Regions from separate parts of the Mammaliicoccus lentus genome, predicted to be linked through region 1. Evidence: predicted binding sites of a transcription regulator. Region 1 holds the regulator's gene; each other region holds the start of a gene.
The links. Region 1 encodes Rex, which represses fermentation and respiration genes when NADH is low (regulators of the CRP and FNR family bind a similar motif). Its sites were predicted from a motif close to TTGTGAAATATTTCACAA; they were not measured.
Positions count from the first base shown of each region.

Region 2: a site for Rex is predicted at 1,163-1,180, ahead of ACNMOQ_RS03235 (nitrate reductase subunit alpha). Genes of this name have one in related genera too.
Region 3: a site for Rex is predicted at 1,291-1,308, ahead of ACNMOQ_RS00370 (formate/nitrite transporter family protein). Genes of this name have one in related genera too.

Region 1 covers NZ_OX344834.1:878,511-880,789, reverse strand. The annotation lists gene tatC (twin-arginine translocase subunit TatC) at 1-568, opposite strand, end outside; gene ACNMOQ_RS04265 (twin-arginine translocase TatA/TatE family subunit) at 641-865, opposite strand; gene ACNMOQ_RS04260 (redox-sensing transcriptional repressor Rex) at 878-1,510, opposite strand; gene ACNMOQ_RS04255 (ABC-F family ATP-binding cassette domain-containing protein) at 1,673-2,279, shown strand, end outside.
Region 2 covers NZ_OX344834.1:694,288-696,566, reverse strand. The annotation lists gene ACNMOQ_RS03235 (nitrate reductase subunit alpha) at 1-1,124, opposite strand, end outside; gene ACNMOQ_RS03230 (ATP-binding cassette domain-containing protein) at 1,293-1,892, opposite strand; gene modB (molybdate ABC transporter permease subunit) at 1,899-2,279, opposite strand, start outside.
Region 3 covers NZ_OX344834.1:85,897-88,175, reverse strand. The annotation lists gene ACNMOQ_RS00375 (class F sortase) at 1-244, opposite strand, end outside; gene ACNMOQ_RS00370 (formate/nitrite transporter family protein) at 420-1,235, opposite strand; gene ACNMOQ_RS00365 (MptD family putative ECF transporter S component) at 1,473-2,057, opposite strand; gene ACNMOQ_RS00360 (ABC transporter ATP-binding protein) at 2,084-2,279, opposite strand, start outside.

The DNA of each region.
Region 1 (2,279 bases):
TGTTTTTCTTTAAAAACATTGGTGTCACAATACCTAATCGCGTTAAAAACAATAGCAGTATAGGCAGTTGAAATACAAATCCGAAAGGTATAGTAAATTTAAACAACTCACTAAAATATTCTTTAATGCCTATCGTTTGTTTAATGCCCATATCGTCTGCCAATCCCATTGTAAACGAAATTAAGTAAGGGAAAATAACAAAATAAGAAAACAATAATCCAATGATAAATAATCCTAAACTAAAAGGAATATAACTTAAAGTGACTTTTTGTTCTTTTGGATGTAATCCTGGTGATATGAAAGCCCATAACTGGTATAAGATAACTGGTGAGACAATTATAAAAGCTATTACGACAATCATTGCTATGTATATTGTAAGAGGGTCCGTTATTCTGAAAGCATTTAGTTCTAATGATTGAGTAAAATCATCATTCGTAATGTAATGAATGACTGGTTTTGCAAAGAAAAAACCTATTACTAATCCCCCGATTAGAAAGTAAGCAACTACCATTATACGTTTACGCAATTCTTCTAAATGTTCGACAAATGTTAAGTTGTCTTTATTCACCGCTTTACCTCCAATCTAAAAAAAGATGTGGCAGGATTCCCGCCACATTTATATGAACATTATGTCCGTGCTTTATTTAACTTCTTTGTCCTGACTTTGTTCGTCGTTATTTTTCTTATCGTCGAAGTTTGTCATGCCATCTGTAGCGTCTTTAAATTCTTTCAAAGTTGAACCCATTGCTCTTCCGAATTGTGGTAATTTCTTCGGTCCGAAAATAATCAGTGCAACTACCCCTATAAATAATAAACTAACTGGTCCTGAAATGCCGACAGTATTGATAAACGCTAATGCTTCCATCTTGATACCCTCCTATTGATTCTTCATAAAGAAGATTAAAGATTGTAGTTCTATTCCTAAATCTATATGATGTACTTGAACTTTCTCAGGTACGTTTACTCTTTGAGGTGTAAAATTCAGTATTCCAGTAATACCTGCTTTTGTTATTCTATCTGCAACTTTTTGTGCAGCTTGTTGTGGTACTGTCAATATTACAACTTCAATACCAAGTTCTTCAAGTACTTTCTCGAAATCGTCCATGCTATCAATCGTTAATTTACCTACCATATTACCTACTACATCTTCAGATTGATCAAAAGCTGCTACAATTTGCATTCTATCATTAACCGTAAAGTTATAGTTAACGAGTGCAGTACCTAAATTACCTACACCAACAATAGCTACTTTTGTCATATCATCTTGCTCTAAAGTTGTTCTGAAAAACTTTAATAAATAACTGATGTTATAGCCGTATCCTTTTTTGCCTAGTTCTCCAAAATATGAAAAATCACGACGAATTGTCGCTGAATCAATTTTGAGACCTTCACTAAGTTCTTTTGAAGACACACGGTCCACACCTGAATTATGCAAAGTGCTTACAAATCGATAGTACAGTGGCAATCGTTTCAAAGTTGCTTTTGGGATCTTCACATCATTCTTCGCCAAAATCCTCACCTTTTCTACTATAAAATAATGTGATTGCGTTCACATCTATTGGGTTAATTATATCAAACTTTTCTTGAAATAACTATACAAATATTGTATGCAAATAAGATACATTTCTTTAGTGTTTTCATGTAGAATAATAAGTAATAGAGAGGTGTAGATATGATACTTTTACAAATAAATAAATTAGAAAAGTCTTTTGACGGCGACATAATATTTTCAGATGTCGATTTTGAAGTCAAAACAGGCGAAAGAATAGCTATCGTCGGCAGAAATGGTGCTGGAAAAACCACATTGATGAAAATTATTGCTGGCACTGAATCATATGACTCTGGAAACTTTTCTAAAGGTAAAAATGTTTCAATGGGTTATTTAACTCAACAAATGACATTAGATTCTTCCGATACTGTTATGAATGAAATGAGAAAACCTTTCGAACATATCATAAAGCTAGAACAGAAAATGAATAACTTAACAAAATGGTTAAGCGAACATGCTGAACAGTATGATAGCGAAGAATATAAAGAACAGTTATCGCAATATGAATATTTATCTAATCAATATGAACTATTAGATGGGTATCAATATGAAAGTAAAATAAAAACAGTGTTAACAGGTTTGAATTTTACTGAAGAAGATTTTGATAGAGAAATACATTCATTTAGCGGTGGTCAAAAAACAAGGTTATCAATGGCTCAAATGTTATTACGCGAACCTGATTTATTGCTGCTTGATGAACCTACAAACCATTTAGATATGGAAACTACAG
Region 2 (2,279 bases), 180 kb from region 1:
TTTTGATCATATACAACAGGTTTCCATTCAGCATGTTCAGTCTTTATACCTAAATCACTTGAACGTAAAAATCTTCCTGCTTTATAGCCTTCTCCATGGGGTTCTAATTGAATAATAAATGGCATATCAGTATATTGTTTAGCATAATTAATAAACATTTCTTCTTTTTTATCTTCATAATATTCTTGCAAAATAACATGTGTCATAGCTTGAGCTAAAGCCGCATCTGTACCTGGATTAGGTGCAAGCCAATTGTCCGCAAATTTCACATTTTCTGCATAGTCTGGAGCTACCGAAACGACTTTAGTTCCTTTATATCGTACTTCTGTCATAAAATGAGCGTCCGGTGTTCTCGTTAAAGGTACATTCGACCCCCACATAATAATGTATCCTGCGTTATACCAATCACTCGATTCTGGAACATCGGTTTGTTCTCCCCAAATTTGTGGTGATGCTGGTGGTAAGTCTGCATACCAATCATAAAAACTTAACATTTCTCCACCTAATAGAGATATAAAACGTGCACCAGAAGCATAACTAATCATCGACATTGCTGGTATTGGTGTAAAGCCAGCTATTCTATCTGGTCCATATTTCTTAACAGTATAAATAATTTGAGCTGCTATTAATTGAGTAACATCTCGCCAATTAACACGTACGTGCCCGCCTTTACCACGAGCACTTTTATATGATTCAGCTTTCACATCATCTTCTACAATTGATGCCCAAGCTACTACTGGATCTCCAAATTCATTCAATGCTGCTTTCCATAATTTCCATAGCTTCCCTCTTACATATGGAAATTTAATACGTAACGGACTATATTCATACCAAGAGAAAGAAGCTCCTCTTGGACAGCCTCTTGGTTCAAATTCAGGCATATCGGGACCACATGAAGGATAATCAATTTGTTGATTTTCCCATGTAATAACACCGTTCTTTACAAAGACTTTCCATGAACAAGAACCTGTACAGTTTACACCGTGTGTTGTTCTAACAACTTTGTCATGGCTCCATCTTTCTCTGTACATTTTTTCCCATTCTCTACTCTTCTCTTCTAAAATTGACCAATTTCCATTAAATTTTTCTGTAGGTTTAAAGAATTTCAAACCGAGTTTAGCCATATATAGAACCTCCTAATATTTGCCCTTTATTAATAAAATTGTACATTTTTTCACAAAGTATATGTATTAGGGGATTACCTATACCGCTTCTCGAAATCCCTAACTAAAGATAAAAAAGCTGAGACATCGATAAATGCCTCAGCTTACAAATATTATTAAGTTAAATATTCATTTAATCTCTATTATTTCATGTGCTAATCGTTGAACTTCTTTTTTAGAATGTGTTACGAGAATGATAGGAATATGCCATGTATTAAATATATATTTAATAAGGTTCATCCCTTCTTCTTTAGTTTCATCATCAAGACTAGAAAATGGTTCATCTAGCAATAATAAATTAGGTTTCACACTTAAAACTCTACAAAGTGCAACGCGTTGTGATTCTCCACCCGATAATGTTGAAGGATATTGCTTTAAGCAATGTTCAATTCGCAAATGTTTAATTAATTGTTTTGTATTTTCATTTTGACTTGTCATAAAATGAATGTTTTCATTTACCGTCATATGGGGAAAAAGTTGATAATCTTGGAATAAATAACCTATATTTCTATCTTGTACTTTTACTAAATGGTGATGATCACTTAATAAATTGTGGTTAACTTTAATCTTACAGTCATCCGCTTCATTCAAACCTGCTATTATATTTAACATCGTCGTTTTACCTATTCCCGACTTACCTACTATTGCGTATATTTTAGGTTCATTAGATTGAACGTTCATTTCAATCGTTCGCGTTTTGAAATGCTTTTTAATTTGAATATCAATCACTAATATCTACTCCCATTTATGATTCTTCTGGTTCAATATGTTAATAGTGCTAATAACGCAAATAGCAAATGCAATCAATACAAGCACCCATATCCAGGCTTTATGTTCTTCTCCTGCTTGAACTAAGAAATATATTTCTAATGGTAATGTATTCGTTAATCCAGGTATATAGCCAGCGATCATTAAAGTTGCACCAAATTCACCTAATGCTCTTGAAAAGCTCATTACAATACCTGAAAATATTGCTCGCTTTGATAATGGTAAAATAATCTGTCTAAAAATCTTACTTTCGCTAGCTCCCATTGTTCTCGCAGAGTTTAACATTTTAGGATTGATAGATTGAAATCCATTTATTACGTGTTGATACATTAAAGGCAAACTTACGAT
Region 3 (2,279 bases), 790 kb from region 1:
TATAACCCTCTTTAAACCACGCAGGTGTATTGATATCTTTAGGTACTTCCATCTCGCCATCAGAATTAACACCAGTATGTTCTAATTTGTTAGAAATATTTAACCTCGGAATACTAATTTTCACAGGCACAATCTCACTGTCATAACTTTCGAACTTTTTAGGTTTTACCTTAGTAGATTTCTCACTCTTTAAGTTGCTATCTTTGTTTTTATTTACATCGCTATCTGTGTCATTAACATTCATACATCCACTTGTAAATATCGCTAAAATAAGTATTATTATTATTTTCTTCAAATCACTCACACCCTTTATAGGGTATACGCATTAATTCTTTTAAGGGATCACATAAACACTAAGTGATTGCGACTTTTTTGTGACAAGTTTTCTCAAAACATTCATATATAATACTTCATGATAATTAAAATTTATAGTCACTATTACTATTTAAATAAGCATAAAATAGTCCTATAATCACTCCTCCACCAATATAGTTACCTATACATGAAGCAATTATATTTATCATCACTGGAATCGTACTTAACTCTTCGCTTTGATATAATAGTCCTCCAGTAAATAATACAGTGTTATAAACTACATGCTCATATGCCATAAAAGCAAAGATTGACACACCAAACATAAGCACAAACATTTTAGCTAAAATATCTTTTATTTGCATTGCGATAACCAATGAAATATTAATAAAGAAGTTTGCAAAAATACCTTTAACTAATATAGCTGTAAAGCCTGCAGTTAATGTTTTATGAGCAATAATATTATCTAGTTGAGTTAGCATTTCTGGAGTCATTACATCCGATAAATAAAACAATACAAAAAATATAAAACCACCTAAAAAGTTTCCTAAAAAGCAAAGAGTAAATATTTTCATAACTCGAATGGGGTTTGTAATGCGATAGTATAAACCAACAGTAAAATACATAAAATTACTGGTAAGAAGCTCAGAGTTAGTAAACAGTATAAGAACTAAAGCAAAACTAAAACAAATGGACGCAATTAAATTAATTAGACCACCAGCAATTTGTCCATCTAATGATGCTCTTATCATTAAAACAAATACAGTAATCAACCCTAAAATAAACCCCGACATAGTAGCTCTTAGTATATATCTTTTTCTATAAAAACTTTGCAAAATATCTTTTGTTTTTATTGTATCCACAACATCGTCTATAAACTGTTTCCCATAAAATACTTTATTATTGCTATTAATATCATTCAACTTTATAACCTCACTTCTTAATATACAAACTAGATTATGATTTAATAATAACTAATTGTGAAGTATTTCACAATATATTTTTTAAATAAAATAACTTATTAAATGTCGTAATACTAGGTTATGCAATCAAATAAAAAAATAAATTCTCCTAATCCATTAATTAGAAATTATTACGGATTAGGAGAATTATTTTGAGCGAGGAATTATATGTTCCAATTCTTTTCTATATATTCACACTTACAATACGCCTGAACGTTGAAAATGCTTTTTCAATATTTGTTTTGCGATAAAGCCTCCTGCTATTGCACCAAGGATACATAAGATGAAAATTACTGGAAGAACTTGATATGTAAATACTGAATCAAATGCTTTGGCATAATCTTCACCATGGTTTTGTTTCATGCTGCTAAAATATTTATCTCTCATAATATAAAATGGTAATAACCCTCCTGTTGTCCAAATTGAAAAGACAACATATCCTGTTATTATCCAAAACCATTGTTTATATTTACCGACATTCATAATTAAGTCACCAATGATTATAAGCGGAATAGCGATGACCATTGATGGCCATGGATGCCCCATGATAGCCATAATCACGTTCACGATAATACCGCAAAGTGATAACACACCGAATTTTTGTGTTTTAGCAACTAATAATAAAACGGGTACCGCTCCAAAAAAAGCGATAAGTACTGGTAAAGCTATCATCATAACAGGTACCGCTCCTGTCATACCTACTATAAATACTATAACGAAATATAATGCTGTAAATAAACCAATGTTAATTAAATCTTGTACGCCAATTTTTTTAGTTTCCAAAATTGTACCTCCTATTTTTACCTTATTTATGTAATCTCAAAAAATTGTTTCAATCTCGGAAGTGTCTCTTCAGTTAATGTATATTGCTCTGCTACTTGGCCATTATCAATCCTTAAAATGTCATCTGCACTTTCAAGAATCAACTCATAATCATGCGTAATTAATAAGACTGTTCTTCCTTTATTGGTTAGCTCTTTCAATGTTTGTGCTACATCTTGCATA